DNA from 3 places in the Brucella anthropi ATCC 49188 genome. Region 1 is predicted to be linked to each of the others. Evidence: riboswitches for the same ligand, from Rfam matches in the RefSeq annotation. Region 1 holds a riboswitch; each other region holds the start of a gene.

Region 1 (5,090 bases):
GTGTCATTGATCTATCCGCCAGCGATCCGAGCATCCAGAACACGATTTCCATTGCGGCAAACGGGTTGGGCGACAGGTTGAGCGCCAGCGCCGTCAATGCACCGGCGAGACTGGTCACCGCGACACCGGCCAATATGACCGCAAGCGTACCAGCATTGCGCCCCGCCAGAAGCTTGACGAGAAACACCGACACAAAGGCACCTGCAAGCGCGAGGAGCGGCAAAGCCAGCGGGAACAGAAGCGAGAGACCGCTATAAATAGCAATAACAGCGCCGAATGACGCGGATGCGCTCACACCCAGCAGGCCGGGTTCCGCGAGCGGGTTGCGCAGGTAGCCCTGCAAGGCAGCGCCAGACAATCCAAGAGAAGCGCCGATGAGGAGCGCGAGCAGTGCCCGCGGCAGGCGGATTTCACGCATGACGAGTGCGATCATTTCGCTATCATCGCCGAAAAGCGCCCTGAGGCTGTCAGTCATACTGATCGCAGCAGGCCCTGTCAGCAGTGAAACGATGAAAAGCAAAACCACAAGCATGGCCAGCCCGACGAGCAGAAGATAGAAGCGGTTCCGTTCAGTCACGCGCCGCCTCCGCGAGCTCTGCCACAGCTTCCACACTGAATGGACCACCGCAAACCGTCAGATTATCCGCTATCGTCACCGCCCTCGCCTGTTTTTCAAGCGCCCGCAGTGCCGGATGTTCGAAATTCTCGAAAGCCAGCGCAGGCGCGCGATCTCTTGAACTGCGCACCAGAATATCCGGCTTCTCGAGCACCAGCTTTTCCAGCGGCAGCGGCGCAGAACCGCTGATCCCTGCCTTGTCGGCCAGATTATCAAGCCCGGCAAGACGCACGGCCTCATCAACCAGCATCCCCCGGCCGGATGTGTAACTGTTGGCATAATAAAGCGCGACCGTCTTGCGACGGATCGGAGGCTGGATTGCCGCCAGAGCAGTTTTCATTTTGTCGATTTCCCGGCTGGCTTCCGCCTGTCTTCCGAGCACCTCGCCCATGCGACGCAGATGATCCTCTATATCGCCGAACGTGCGGGCAGGCGCGAACTCTTCCACACGAACACCCAGCTTGCGCAACAGCCCTACCGTTGCCCTCGACGAGAATGTGCCCGCCAGCACAAGGTCAGGCTTCATCAGAAAGACTTCTTCTGCCTGCGCATGGTTGACCGGCACCTCGCGGGCTTTTGCAGCCATCACGGATAGTTCCGGGTCCTGCGACAAGTAAGAAACCGATCGCAACTGGCCCTCATTGGCCAGCAACAATGCCAGCTGATCGGTGCATACGTTGATGGAAACGACGTGATGGGGAATGTCCCCCGCGTTTGCTGAATTTCGAACGAATAGGGCCAGCCCCGCCGCGAGGCAGAAGCTGGTTATCCAATTTGCGGACGCCCTTTTCATTCTCTGTTCAGCCTCAGAAATTCCGGGTCAATCCGACATTGATGGTGCGCCCCGGCGCAATATAGCCAGAGCTGGTCTGATAGTCCTTGTCAAAGATATTCTCCACCGAGAACTTCAACTGCGATTGCTTGTCGATGGAATAGACTGCCACGAAATCAGCAGTCACATAGTCTCCGAGTTTCTTGCTGTTCGCAGCATCAGCATAACGCGAACCGCCATAGATCACTCTTGCAGTCAGATCGAGCTGTTCAATCGGCGTGAAATTGACCTCCGCCGCAGCCTTGAAACGTTCACGATAAGGAAGATCCTTTTCCGTATCCTCATCAATTGGCTGCTTCAGGTCGATAGAACCCTTGACGCCCCAGCGATCATCAAAACGATGCGCCAGCGTAGCTTCGAAGCCTGTAACCCTTGCACTTGCGACATTGTAAGGCAGATAGGTTGGCGCAGTGCTCATAATCGCATCGCGCAACCATGTCTGATAGAATGCCATATCAAGGCTTGTCGAAGCCGTAGCCTGCCAGTTCAAGCCGATTTCATATGATCGGGACTTTTCCGGCTGCAAATCAGGATTGGCGAAGCCTGGATAATAAAGCTCGTTGAAAGTCGGCGCCCTAAAACCCGTGGCGTAGGATGACCGCAAAACAAGGTCCGGCAGAACTTCATAACTCGTACCGAGATTGTAGGTCACGACATCGCCGAACTGCCCATTATGGTCGTAACGCAGCCCGCCATCGAAGCGCAGCGCCTCATACTCCAGCGAATACTGACCAAATACAGCAGCCAGATCGCGGCTGGTTTCATCATAAGCAACGGTGGTGTTGATCTCCTCGCGATAGGCTTCCACACCAGCGGTCACGGTGTGGTTGACCGTGCCGGTGTCGAAACTCTTCTCGGTCGAGGCAAAAACGCCATAACGCTTGGTTTCAAACCGGTCCGAACCGCTCACGCCTTTCCTGAAGTTACGGCTGTTGTCGATACCGGTGCTGAATTCCAGCGTCGATGACCAATCCGCAGTATGATCGATGCGTGTTCCGATCTTGCCGGTAAATGCGGTACTATCGGCCTGGTTCGGTGATGGTGCCTTGGCATCATACTGATTGCGCCCTCGGCTAAGGAGACCGTCCGCATAAATTTTGCCCCAGTCGAAATCCTTCGACAGCGCAAAGTTGAATGAGCCCTGCAAGAATCCATCGCGATCCGGTTCGTGGCCATAGGCATCCGATGTGGTGAAGTCATATCCTTGCGTGCCGGTTATGGCCGCACCAAAGGCATAGTCAACACCATCATTGCTTCTTCCCTGTATGGTCCCGGAAGCATATCCACCCCATGGATGGCTGACACCGGTAGAAAGACTGCCGCACCAGGAGCGAGCACCGCAGGCTCCGCCTTGCTTGGTGATGATATTGATCACCCCGCCCATGGCATCGGCGCCGTATTGCGCAGAATGAGAGCCCTTGGCAATTTCAACACGGTCGATGGAACTCAGAGGAATGTTCGCAAGCGCAGTTGCTCCGGTTGTCGCCGACGCCGTGCGCACACCATTGATGAGAACAACCGTCTGCTTGGAAGACATGCCACGCATGTAAATGTCCGACGACGAGCCCTGCCCGCCGTTCGTCTTTATGGAGATACCGCTATAGGACTTCAGCAACGATTGGAGATCGGGAGCAGCCGACCGTTCGATATCGGCTGAATCGATAACCGTTACAGATGAGGTCGAGCGCTGCAGCGAAGACGCGCGGCGCAATGGTGTAACCACGATTGTATCGAGGACGACACTGTCAGCACTATTCGGCAGACTTTGAGCAAGCGTCGTGGACGGCAGCGCAAGAACGCTGGCCGATACCAATAAAACAGATGATTTCAAAAGATGCATTTTCCCTCAACCCGCCGAACCGAAGAACGATACCGGCTTTTCCTCGCACCGCAGGTTGAAGTGATAGTGGCACTGAAGGCCCTTCTCCCTGACGGCAACATTTCAACAATGTCACCGCCACGGACAGCCGCGCCTGGACACACCCCGTATCCATGCATGGGTGACCGGATACGGCAGGTCTCCTGACTTCCGGGTCGTCGCTTTCCCTCCGCCTTCCCGAGTGCATCGACTGCTCTCAGTGGCTTTTACCGCTTGCACGGCTGTGGAGGATAGCTCTCCGGTTACAGTTGCGGGGGCAGTCGCGGCATCAACCAGGATGGCTTCACCGTGTTCCCTTTTCATCCGCCTGAACAGCGGAACCGTTTCCTGAGAATTGCGATAGCAACATGGTTAAGGATTCGCAACTCCACTAAAGCACAATCCGGCACAGAAAACTGAATCACATTCGCAGGGAATGGATTCAGCCTCCTGATTTTAAAGAATTTTCCTATCGCAGGAACGCACGGAAACGCTGAAGCGCGAAGTAGAACAGCACAGAGCCAATGACGATCAGCGCCAGAAATTGCGGCCAGACGACACCCAGCCCTGCTCCGCGAAACAGGATCGATTGGGCCAATATGACGAAATGCGTATTCGGCGCTGCCAGCATGATTGTCTGGATGATTTCAGGCATGCTTTCGCGAGGTGTTGTCCCTCCCGAAAGCACCTGCAAAGGCAAAAGCACCAGCATGAGCAACATTCCGAACTGCGGCATCGAACCGGCCGCCGTAGCCAGAAAAATACCAAGGCTGGTCGTTGCGAAGAGCTGGAGCGCAGCACCAACGAGAAACAGCGACACCGACCCATAGATAGGAACGGCAAGCAGCCCCTGTACCACGAAGACCAATGCGAATGCAGAAGCAACCAGCACGACAAGCCCCATGGACCAAATCTTGCTGACCATGATTTCAACCGGCGTCACGGGCATTACCAATAGATGCTCTATGGTTCCGTGTTCGCGTTCCCGAATGAGCGCCGCGCCCGTCAGGATGATCGATAGCATCGTAACCGATGAAATCACATTGTTGATCGCACCAAACCAGCCCTTGTTCAAATCCTGATTGAATCTCGCTCTGAGATTGAGTTCAACCGGCGTTTGTGCGCTACCGCGATAGCGATTGAGGAATTCGCTTACCTCGCTCGACACAATCGACTGCACATAGCCGCCACCGGTAAAGGCCTGGCTCATTCGGGTTGCATCGACATTGAGCTGAATTGTCGGCGAACGACCCGCCAGAAGATCACGCTGGAAATTCGGCGGTATGTTCAGTGCGAAAGTATCAAGCCCCTCATCCATCCGGGCATCCATTTCATAGGATGAAATCAGCTTCGGAGGCACGAAATATGGCGGATAAAATGCCGTCGTGATCCGGCTCGAAACCGGCGACTGATCTTCGTCGACAATCGCTATCGCCGCATTGTTGAGGGTTTCGGGCATTGCTTTCGATGCCGTATAGATCGCAAGCGTAAAGGCATAGACAATCAGGATCAGCAGCATCGGATCGCGCGCCAAACCACGCAGTTCCTTCACTCCAAGCTGGAATATGTTAGATATCCGCATCTTAGCTCGCCTGTTTCTTGAGAAGAACGATAGCGAGCGCCATGAGAACCGGCACCGCGATTAACAACGGCAAAAACGAACCTGCCAGATCGACAAAACCCAGTGCCTTGGAGAAAACCCCGCGAGAAATGGTCACAAAATAAGTCGCGGGATAGATTTTACCGATGAACGCGCCCGCACCTTGCAGCGACGATACGGGGTC
Region 2 (5,090 bases), on a different replicon from region 1:
TGATAGGTAACCGTATAGAAATAGATATTCGTGAAATCGACGCCCTCCTCCGAGCCGTAATAAATCCGCTCGCGGGCGAGATAACCATGCAGATTCATCTGACCGAGACCGATGGCATGGCTTTCATCATTACCTCGGGCGACCGACGGCACGGAACCGATTTGGCTCATATCGGAAACTGCTGTCAGAGCGCGGATGGAGGTTTCGATGGTCTTGCCGAAATCGGACGAGTCCATTGCCGATGCAATGTTGAGCGAACCCAGATTACACGAAATATCTTTGCCAAGATGATCATAGGAAAGGTCTTCGCCGAAGATGCTCGCCTCACTCACCTGGAGGATTTCCGAACAGAGATTGCTCATGGTGATGCGCCCGTCAATCGGATTGGCGCGGTTCACCGTGTCCTCGAACATGATATAGGGATAACCGGACTCGAACTGGATTTCCGCCAGCACCTGAAAGAACTCGCGTGCATTGATCTTCTTCTTGGTAATGCGCGCATCATCGACCAATTCCCGATATTTTTCGGTGATCGAAATCTCGGTCAGTGGCACACCGTAGACCCGCTCCACGTCATAAGGCGAGAAGAGGTACATATCCTCGTTGTTCTTTGCGAGTTCGAAGGTAATGTCTGGAATGACCACACCAAGCGACAAGGTTTTAATGCGGATTTTCTCGTCGGCGTTTTCGCGCTTCGTATCCAGAAAGCGCATGATATCCGGGTGATGCGCATGCAGATAGACAGCGCCCGCACCTTGTCGCGCGCCAAGCTGATTGGCGTAGGAAAAGGAATCCTCAAGAAGCTTCATCACCGGAATGATGCCGGATGACTGGTTCTGAATCTGCTTGATAGGCGCGCCCGCCTCACGAATATTGGTAAGGCTCAAGGCCACCCCGCCGCCCCGCTTCGACAATTGCAACGCCGAATTGATTGAGCGCCCGATGGACTCCATATTGTCTTCAACCCGCAGCAGAAAACAGGAAACGAGCTCGCCGCGCTGCTTCTTGCCTGCATTGAGGAAAGTCGGCGTCGCAGGTTGGTAGCGGCCTGCAATGATCTCCTCCATCAGATTGCGTGCCAGCTGTTCATTGCCGCGCGCCAGCGTCAGCGCTACCATGCAGACACGGTCTTCATAGCGCTCCAGATAGCGCTTTCCATCGAAGGTTTTCAGCGTATAGCTGGTGTAATATTTGAACGCGCCGAGAAAGGTCGGAAACCGGAATTTCTTCGCATAGGCTTCGTCGAAAAGATCGCGCACGAAATTGAAGGAATACTGATCCAGTACCTCTTGCTCGTAATAGCCTTCGGTCACCAGATAATCGATCTTTTCCCGCAAGTTATGGAAAAAGACCGTGTTCTGGTTCACGTGCTGGAGGAAATATTGGCGCGCAGCCTGCCGGTCGCGGTCAAGCTGGATTTTTCCCTCGTCATCGTAAAGGTTCAGCATCGCGTTGAGCGCGTGATAATCCAGCCCGTCCAAGGATTTTGACGGTTTACTGCTGTTGGAAGTTACAGCTTGAGGCGCATCCTGCGCCACTGGCTGTGCCTCGCGCTCTCGGATCAAGGTCGTGTCTGCCGTGTCCAAAATCGTTCCATCCCGTTCTTGACATTGCCAATGTCCTCATCGGTTCCCAGAAGCTCGAAGCGGTAGAGATAGGGAACCTGACATTTGGCGGAGATAATGTTGCCGGCGATACAGAAAGCCTCGCCGAAATTGCTGTTTCCCGCGGCAATCACGCCGCGGATGAAAGAGCGGTTGCTCTCATCGTTGAGAAAGCGGATCACAGGCTTGGGGACAGCGCCCTTGGAGCCGCCGCCACCATATGTGGGCGTCACGATCACGAATGGCTCGCGCACCTGCAATCCGCCTGAACCGTCCATCGGGATACGGTTCGACCGCATTCCAAGCCGCTCGACAAACCGGTGTGTATTTTCCGACCGGCTGGAGAAATAGACGATCAGGCTCATGTGACCATAGCCCTCAGGCGAGAGCGCTGATCATATCGGGCCGGAAGCCCGCCCAATGGGATTCACCTGCCACAACCACCGGCACCTGGCGATAACCCATGTCTTGAACGAGATGGAAAGCATCGGCATCGGCGGAGATATCGATGACTTCATATTCGATACCCTGGCGGTCGAGGGCGCGCGTGGTGGCCGTGCACTGGACGCAGGCGGGTTTGCTGTAAACGGTGACGTTCATTTTTTCCTCACTGGAGCATGTCTCCCAAAAGTGGGAACCGGTTTTGGGGTTAAGACATGCATAAAAACAAAGAGATAGAGTATTTCCAACGGTCCGGTTTAAACTGGAATACTCTCGATAGGAGACGCAAAGAGCCGTTCGCGCATCGCAAAATGCGCGTCGAAAGACATGAGATACGGGATCGGCCAGCCGCACGAACAAGCAGCCTGACCACACAAACTATGCCTCGAAGGGAGGATCGGAACCGAAACTGAATAAACTGGACATGGACTTCACCCCGAAGCTATGAGCGGGAAGTTCGGGGCAGCAACCCGTAAGGCAACGATTTGCCACACAAGATTGCGCGCCAACCGGACACCCCGCCCGTGGACGTACTCGTTCAAGGCAGGTCTCCTGGCTCACGGATCAACATTCTGTCCGCCTTCCCAGCCAAAGCCAGTGACGTGATGGACAGAACTCTCCGCTTACAGTTGCGGGGGCAGCTCCGGCATTGCCGCATCCGTCATGGATGAAACGCACCGGATTCCCGTCTTAGCTTTCGACCCAACGAATCGAAAGAACCTAGAACACTATATATAGTAGTCGAAGTTAAAAACTCGTCAATAGATAGTTGGCCGCAAAGCGTGGAATGAACGAAGCGTTCTTCACCCAGCTGGCTTAATCGGTTTCGGTCTGAACTCCGGTTTGATGGCCTTGAGGGCCATGCGATCCACCATTGAGGGGGCAATCAGTTTCAACCAGCGCCCGAATCGCATCTGGCGTGTCATCAACACTTCACGCTTGCGAGCCTGCACGCCTTCCAGCATCAGCCGCACAGCTTCCTCGACGGGCATCATGTCATCTTCGCGCACACCACTTGTTCCCAGCGCACCGCCGCTTGCGCTGTAACCCACCTTGCGAATGTCGGTTTTGACGACGCCCGGATAGACGATGGTAATGGATATACCGCTTGGTTCCAGTTCCGCGCGAAGCGCCTCGCAAAAACCCGAAAGAGCGAACTTCGTTCCGCTATAGGCAGTGCGCCCCGGCACACCGATCAATCCGGCAACAGAAGACACAGCCACGATCCGTCCCTTGCTGGCGGCAAGATACGGAAGTGCTGCATGAATGGGCCAGACGCTACCCCAGTAATTCAACTCCATCAGATCATGCATCCAGTTGAGATCATCTGGTTTGATCTCAGCAAAATTGGCGTGGGCCGACATGCCTGCATTCACAATCAAAGTGTCGATACAACCGAAAGCGGAAACGGTTTTATTGATAAGATCGATACAGGCTGTACGATCTTTCACATCGGTTGGTACCACGAGAACAGAACTGCCCAGTTGCCGCAATTCGATGGCCAGATTTTCCAGCTTTTCAACATTGCGCGCAGCAAGCACCAGAGCAGCATTGGCACGGTCACGCCGGGCAATCTGCCGTGCAGTTTCGGCACCGATCCCATCCGATGCTCCCGTTATGATCGTCACGTCCATGCGAGGCCCTCCCTGCCTATCGATCAGACGACAGGTAAGGTACAGGCAGGCCGATCCATGCGTCTAGCACTTTAGACTTTGCGCGATGGAATGGCTGCTATAACGACGATTATGAATTTCGCGGCACCGAGACCGCAGCGAAAAGACCTGATGCAGCACACCACGTGCTCTATTTGCGGTCAAAGAAGGCTCAATGCAGGCCCTGTGCGATTAGGTGTGGTTGCCGGACTTGACCATCAACCTTCTGGGACCAGCGCCCTGTTGTCCAAGGACATCATCGGGATTTCGCAACGGACATTCGGAAAGCGAGAGACAACCGCAGCCGATGCAGCTCGTTATCTGGTCGCGAAGCTGCATCAGACTGTCGATACGTTCCTGAAGCATATCTTTCCAGGCTTCAGAAAACCGCCGCCAGTCTTCTACCGTTGGCACGTGATCGTGCGGAAGATCCGCCAAGGCCTCACGAATGATCACCAGAGGGATGCCCGCGCGCTGCGCGATCTTGATAATGGCGATGCGGCGCAGCACAGCGCGGTGATAGCGACGCTGGTTTCCTTCCGTACGCCAGCCTTCGATCAGGCCCTTGGTTTCATAGAAATGAACCGTGGAGACCGCCACACCGGCGCGCCGGGAAACATCACCGACCGCCAGGCTTTTCTTGAGACCAGACTGTTCCATATCGTCAAACTCAATCATGCAAACTGTGTAGGCTGCGGCCTCATGGCAATGCAAGATATCTCATAAATCCGTGTCATGTCTCAGTGCGCGATAATTGCGGCGCGCCCATAGCAATGGGCGTGAATGCAACGGCAAATCAGTGTCCGTTACCAGCCCGGCAAAAAGCGTGTGATCCGCCATTGGAACGCTGCCCGCCAATTCGCAATCGATGGCAGCCGAAGCGCCAAAGAGATGCGGCCTGCCAGACGGCCATTCCCCCCATACGCCGATGAGGAAGCGTTGCGCATGCTGTACCTTGCCTGCGAAGGCATCACCGATCATTTCCTGCCCTTCCGCGAGCATGGCAAGCGAGAAACCGCCATCCGCCATGATTGCTGTAGCCAGTGCACTGTCACTTTTCACCGAGACCAGAACCATCGGCGGTTCTGCTGAAAGTGATAAGACTGCGGTTACCGTGCGACCATGGGCCTCTCCTGCATCGCACGCTGTCACCACGGACACGGTGGATGCCATCCGCGACATCGCATCCGCGAACTCTCGTTTCGAAACAGCACCTATTGCGTCGCGATCTAAGTGCAGCACGTTTCTGTTCATCATCTTGCAAACCCTTCGGATTGAATACCTGTGTAGCGCCGGTCGGAAACACCCCGCAGCGTTTCCGACCGGCTATGGCCTTGCGGCGGGATACCCGCTCGGCCACATCGAACTGAAACGAGCACTACTCGGAATGCTG
Region 3 (5,090 bases), on a different replicon from region 1:
CAGCCGAAGCGTTATTGGCCGCCTCCGGTCCCGCAACGCCTTCGATGGCGCCTTTGCCGAATTCTTCCGGATGTTTCGAGAACTGCCGTTCCGCCGAATAGGAAAGGAAGCTCGACACGTCGGCGCCGCCTGCAGGCATGGCTCCGATTGGAAAGCCGATGGCGGTGCCGCGCAACCACGGCATCCATGAGCGTTTCCAGTCATTCTTGGTCATCCAGACGGAACCCTTGACGGCGATGACTTCATCTTCCGGTCGAAGCTTCTTCGACACGACCGCAAGGGTTTCACCGATGGCGAACAGCGCCACCGCCAATGTCGTGACATTGATCCCGTCGAGCAGGTTCGGCGTTCCGATGACGAGACGTGCCTGACCCGTCAGCTGATCGATGCCGATCAGGCCGAGCGCCAGTCCGATGAACAGGGACGTCAATCCGCGAAGCGTGGAATCGCCGAATGCTGCCGAGACCGTCATGAAGGCCAGAAGCATGAGCGCGAAATATTCGGACGGTCCGAAGGACAGGGCGAATTTCACGACCCATGGTGCGACGAAGGCAAGCGCCAGAGTGGCGAGCAGGCCTGCGATGAACGAGCCGATGGCCGCCGTTGCAAGCGCTGGTCCGCCACGCCCGGCCCGGGCCATCTTGTTGCCCTCCAACGCGGTGACGATGGAGGCGCTTTCTCCCGGCGTATTGAGCAGGATCGACGTGGTCGACCCGCCATACATGCCGCCATAATAAATGCCCGCGAACATGATGAGTGAGCCGGATGGATCCAGCTTGTAGGTAACGGGCAGGAGGAGCGCGACGGTCAGCGCCGGGCCAATGCCGGGCAAAACACCGACGGCGGTGCCGAGCGTGACACCGATCAGCGCGTAAAGAAGGTTCGATGGTTCAAGCGCCACCAGAAGTCCGTTGGCGAGAAGTGCGACAGTATCCATGATGGCACTGAGCCTTTAAAGCATTTCCAGCAAAAATGCGAAGCGGTTTTGCGTAGGATAATGCGACAAAACAAGGACTTAGAGCATTTCCAATGTTTCAGTCAAAACTGGGAATGCTCTAAACGAATTGTTCGAGCCAGCCGGACGGCAGCGATAGCTGCAGGCCGCGTGCAAAGATGAACCAGATCACGAAGGCGAAGACGATGCCGACGGGAACGCTGATCCAGAATTTGCGATAGCCGAAGCCACGTGCGGTTGCTGCGAAAAGCAGGCCGGTGGACAAGGAAAAGCCGACAGTCTTCATCGTCAGCATCTGGATGGCCAGACCGCCGATGATCCATGCCATCGGGGCGATCTCCTGATGCTCTCGCTCTGGAAAATCACCGCGAAGCGCCTCGAATACGGTCCAGATGGCAAGGCCGAACAATCCGGCTGCGACGACATAGGGAACGGTTTTCGGGCCGACCGGCGAGTAGCTCGTCACGTCGTTTCCATAGGTTGTCGACCAGGCAATGGCGATGGCGACAGCGGCAAGAACAAGGGCGATGACAAGAGCGGCGAAATCTGGCGCCGCCCCTTCCGGGCGGCGCTTTTCCTGCGGTTCTGTTCCTGTCATTTGACGAGGCCGATTTCCTTGAGGATGGTTTCAGTCGCAGCGACGTCCTTGGCAAGCTGCTCCTTAAACGCCGGGCCGGCGAGATAAGTATCCGCCCAGCCCTTGTCTTTCAGAGCCTTCTGCCAGGATTCCGACTTCACCATTTTCTCGATATCGGCATTGATGGCAGCTTCCTGTTCGGCAGTGATGCCGGGAGCAGCGGCCACCATGCGCCAGTTCTGGATAGAAACGTCCACGCCACCTTCCTTGAAGGTCGGTGCGTCGATGCCTTCCACGCGCTCGTCGCTCGAAATGCCAATGATGCGCAGCGTACCGGCTTTGATCTGGGCGTCGAATTCGCCATAGCCGGAAATGCCGACGGTTACCTGATTGCCGAGAATGGCTGCCAGTGCTTCGCCGCCGCCCGAGAAGGCGATGTAATTGACCTTGGTCGGGTCGACGCCTGCTGCCTTGGCAAAGAGGCCAGCGGTGATGTGATCGGTGCCGCCCGCAGAACCGCCGCCCCACGAAACGGAGCCTGGATCAGCCTTCAGCTTTGCCGCAAGGTCGCCAAGGTTCTGGATGTCGGAAGAAGCAGGCACGACGATGGCTTCATATTCACCGGTGAGGCGTGCAATCGGCGTGATGGCGTCGAGCGTAACCGGCGATTTGTTGGTCAGGATAGCGCCGACCATGACATAGCCACCGACGATGAGTTGGCTCGGGTCGCCCTTGTTCTGGTTCACGAACTGGGCAAGGCCGATAGTGCCACCAGCGCCCGGAACGTTGATGACCTGCACGCTGCCGGAAATCTTTTCGTCCTGAAGCGCGCTCTGCATCGTGCGCGCCGTCTGGTCCCAGCCGCCGCCCGGAGCCGCAGGCGCCAGCACCTTGTAGTCTTCTGCGGAAGCAGAGCCTGCCATAGCCAACGCCGCTACCGACGTCAGGGCCAGAATAAATCTACGCATATGTCCTCCCAAATAGAATGTATGCCGCCTCCCGGCGGACCTCCCCAAAGTCCCGCTCCTCTAGCGGGAGAAAACTACATGGAGATTAGCGAAAACAAATTCAATAGGCCAGCGCATGCGACGATAGTTTGGCCGCAATTTAAATAACGGGCTTTCGAATCGCTTGAAAACCGTGCGTTGGAAATAGCCATCGAGACCTGCTTGACGGCGACATCGGGTCAACGTAATAGTGTAACGACGGTTCCCCGACCGAGAGCGAAGGGGATTAATAGGGAACACGGTGAGGACGACCCGAAAAGGGGCCAAGACCGTGGCTGCCCCCGCAACTGTAAGCGGATTGCCGTTCATCCTCGTGACGTTGAAAGCGTCATGCCACTGTGCCGGAGAAGCGCGGGAAGGCAGATGAACAGCAGATATTCGTGAGCCAGGAGACCTGCCGTTTAGTGTTGTCCATTGTCACGGGCGGGGATGCCCGGAGCAGGAGCCGGTTATGACAGATTTCCGCGTCGCAGGACGCATCCTTCCATCGTCATCGCATGATTTCGACATGTCCCCGGATATGCCTGTCCGTCTTCCGTATCGGATTTTTTCCGCCAGCTGACAGGGCGTCTTTTTCTCATCATTTCGGGGACTTTCATGAATATTCTCGGCAAGATGCCGTTTCGCGCCGCCCTCTGTGCGGTTGCATTTCTCGCAGGCGGTTTGGCTGCACAGGCAGCGGAAACGCAATATCCGCTGACGCTGAAAAATTGCGGTCGTGACGTTACCTTCAAGCAGGCACCGAGCCGCGCGGTTGCGGTCGGCCAGAGCAGCGCAGAAATTCTTTACAGCCTTGGTCTCAGCGACAGGGTCGTCGGCACGGCAGTGTGGTTCGGGCCTGTTCTCAAAGGTTTTGAGGAGGTGAATGCCAAGGTAAAGCGGCTCGCCGATAACGATCCGAGCTTCGAAAGCGTTCTGGCGCAGAAGCCGGATATCGTAACGGCGGATTTTCAGTGGCATGTCGGCCCGACCGGCATTGTTGCGAAGCCTGAACAATTCGAGGAACTGGGCATTCCGGCCTATACATCGCCTTCCGATTGCGTTGGCAAGGACAATTCCGGCGGTGGCGACGGTGTTCGTACGGCAGCCTTCAAGATGGATATCGTCTATCAGGAAATCACCGAACTGGCGGAAATCTTCAATGTGCAGGATCGCGGCGAGAAACTCGTCGCCGACCTGAAGGCGCGCGAAGCGGCCGCGCGCGAAAAAATTGGGTCTGCTGGCGGCAAGCTGTCTGCCGTTGTCTGGTTCTCCAGCACGCAGGTCGATGCCGATCCTTACGTCGCAGGCAAGTTCGGCGCACCCGCCTATATTCTTTCGGCACTCGGCATCAAGAATGTGATCAACAGCGAGGAAGAATGGCCGACGGTCGGATGGGAAACGATTGCGAAATCGAACCCTTCGATGATCGTGGCTGCAAAGCTGGATCGCCGCCGCTATCCGGCTGACGACATTGCCGTCAAGCACCAGTTTCTCGAGAACGATGCGGTCACGAAGCTGATGCCTGCGGTTAAGGGCAAGCATGTCTTCGACATGGATGCGCAGTCGATGAGCACGTCGCTTCGCGTGATCGAAGGCATCGAAACACTTGCAGCCGATATCGCCGCCTCGGGCCTGAACAAGTGACGGCGCGGGTAGCGACAACAGGCTTCAAACAGAAGGGAAGGACCCGCTCCGGCGTGTTCTTCCTGGCCTTTTCGCTTGTCCTGCTTCTTCTTGCCCTTTGGCTCGGAGCGGCGATAGGCGAAACGGCGATACCACTCGATGTGGTTGCGAAAACCGTAGCCAATCGGGTGTGGAATGCCGGATATCCGCTCGAACCCATCGATGAAGGGATTGTCTGGAGCTATCGCCTCAGCCGTGCGGTTATCGCTGCATGTTGCGGCGCGTCTCTCGCAATATCCGGCGTCATTCTGCAGTCGCTGCTCCGAAACTCGCTCGCCGATCCTTACATTCTGGGCATTTCCGCCGGCGCTTCGACTGGAGCCGTCGCCGTTGCCATTCTTGGCATCGGCGCTGGCGTGCTGACACTCTCGCTGGGTGCGTTCATTGGCGCTATTGTTGCTTTCTGTCTCGTGTCCCTGCTGGCGCTGCGGGCGGGGCGAGGCAGCAGCGCTATCATTCTGGCGGGTATTGCCGGTTCACAGCTTTTCAACGCGTTGACGTCATTCATCGTCACCAAAGCAGCAAATGCCGAACAGGCGCGCGGTATCATGTTCTGGCTCCTTGGCAACCTTTCCGGCGTGCGCTGGCCGGACGTAACACTCGCTTTGCCTGCCTGTTTGATCGGTCTTGCCATCTGTCTGTGGCATGCGCGTGCGCTCGATGCCTTCACCTTCGGAACGGAATCCGCAGCTTCTCTCGGCATACCGGTGCGCCGCGTCTACGCGGTGCTGATCGGCGTCAGCGCCATGATGACGGCGGTCATGGTTTCCATCGTCGGCTCTGTCGGCTTCATAGGCCTCGTCATTCCCCATGCGGCGCGAATGGTGGTCGGAGTTCGGCACGGCAGGTTGTTGCCCGCGGCGGCCCTTATCGGAGCAATCTTCAT

What was found. Region 1 has a riboswitch for cobalamin ahead of OANT_RS09490 (TonB-dependent receptor domain-containing protein). Riboswitches for the same ligand answer to the same signal wherever they lie in the genome.
Positions count from the first base shown of each region.
Region 2: linked by a shared signal. The riboswitch ahead of nrdH (glutaredoxin-like protein NrdH) and the one ahead of OANT_RS09490 (TonB-dependent receptor domain-containing protein) in region 1 are both predicted to bind cobalamin.
Region 3: linked by a shared signal. The riboswitch ahead of OANT_RS20195 (ABC transporter substrate-binding protein) and the one ahead of OANT_RS09490 (TonB-dependent receptor domain-containing protein) in region 1 are both predicted to bind cobalamin.

Region 1 is NC_009667.1:1,917,535-1,922,624, reverse strand. It holds gene OANT_RS09500 (FecCD family ABC transporter permease) at 1-577, opposite strand, end outside; gene OANT_RS09495 (ABC transporter substrate-binding protein) at 570-1,409, opposite strand; gene OANT_RS09490 (TonB-dependent receptor domain-containing protein) at 1,423-3,288, opposite strand; cobalamin riboswitch at 3,444-3,667, opposite strand; gene OANT_RS09485 (ABC transporter permease) at 3,776-4,888, opposite strand; gene rbbA (ribosome-associated ATPase/putative transporter RbbA) at 4,890-5,090, opposite strand, start outside.
Region 2 is NC_009668.1:248,554-253,643, reverse strand. It holds gene nrdE (class 1b ribonucleoside-diphosphate reductase subunit alpha) at 1-1,586, opposite strand, end outside; gene nrdI (class Ib ribonucleoside-diphosphate reductase assembly flavoprotein NrdI) at 1,562-1,969, opposite strand; gene nrdH (glutaredoxin-like protein NrdH) at 1,983-2,204, opposite strand; cobalamin riboswitch at 2,571-2,784, opposite strand; gene OANT_RS15290 (SDR family oxidoreductase) at 2,849-3,679, opposite strand; gene soxR (redox-sensitive transcriptional activator SoxR) at 3,890-4,357, opposite strand; gene OANT_RS15280 (flavin reductase family protein) at 4,418-4,954, opposite strand; gene OANT_RS15275 (c-type cytochrome) at 5,076-5,090, opposite strand, start outside.
Region 3 is NC_009668.1:1,326,408-1,331,497, reverse strand. It holds gene OANT_RS20210 (tripartite tricarboxylate transporter permease) at 1-937, opposite strand, end outside; gene OANT_RS20205 (tripartite tricarboxylate transporter TctB family protein) at 1,056-1,553, opposite strand; gene OANT_RS20200 (Bug family tripartite tricarboxylate transporter substrate binding protein) at 1,550-2,500, opposite strand; cobalamin riboswitch at 2,726-2,955, shown strand; gene OANT_RS20195 (ABC transporter substrate-binding protein) at 3,137-4,165, shown strand; gene OANT_RS20190 (FecCD family ABC transporter permease) at 4,162-5,090, shown strand, end outside.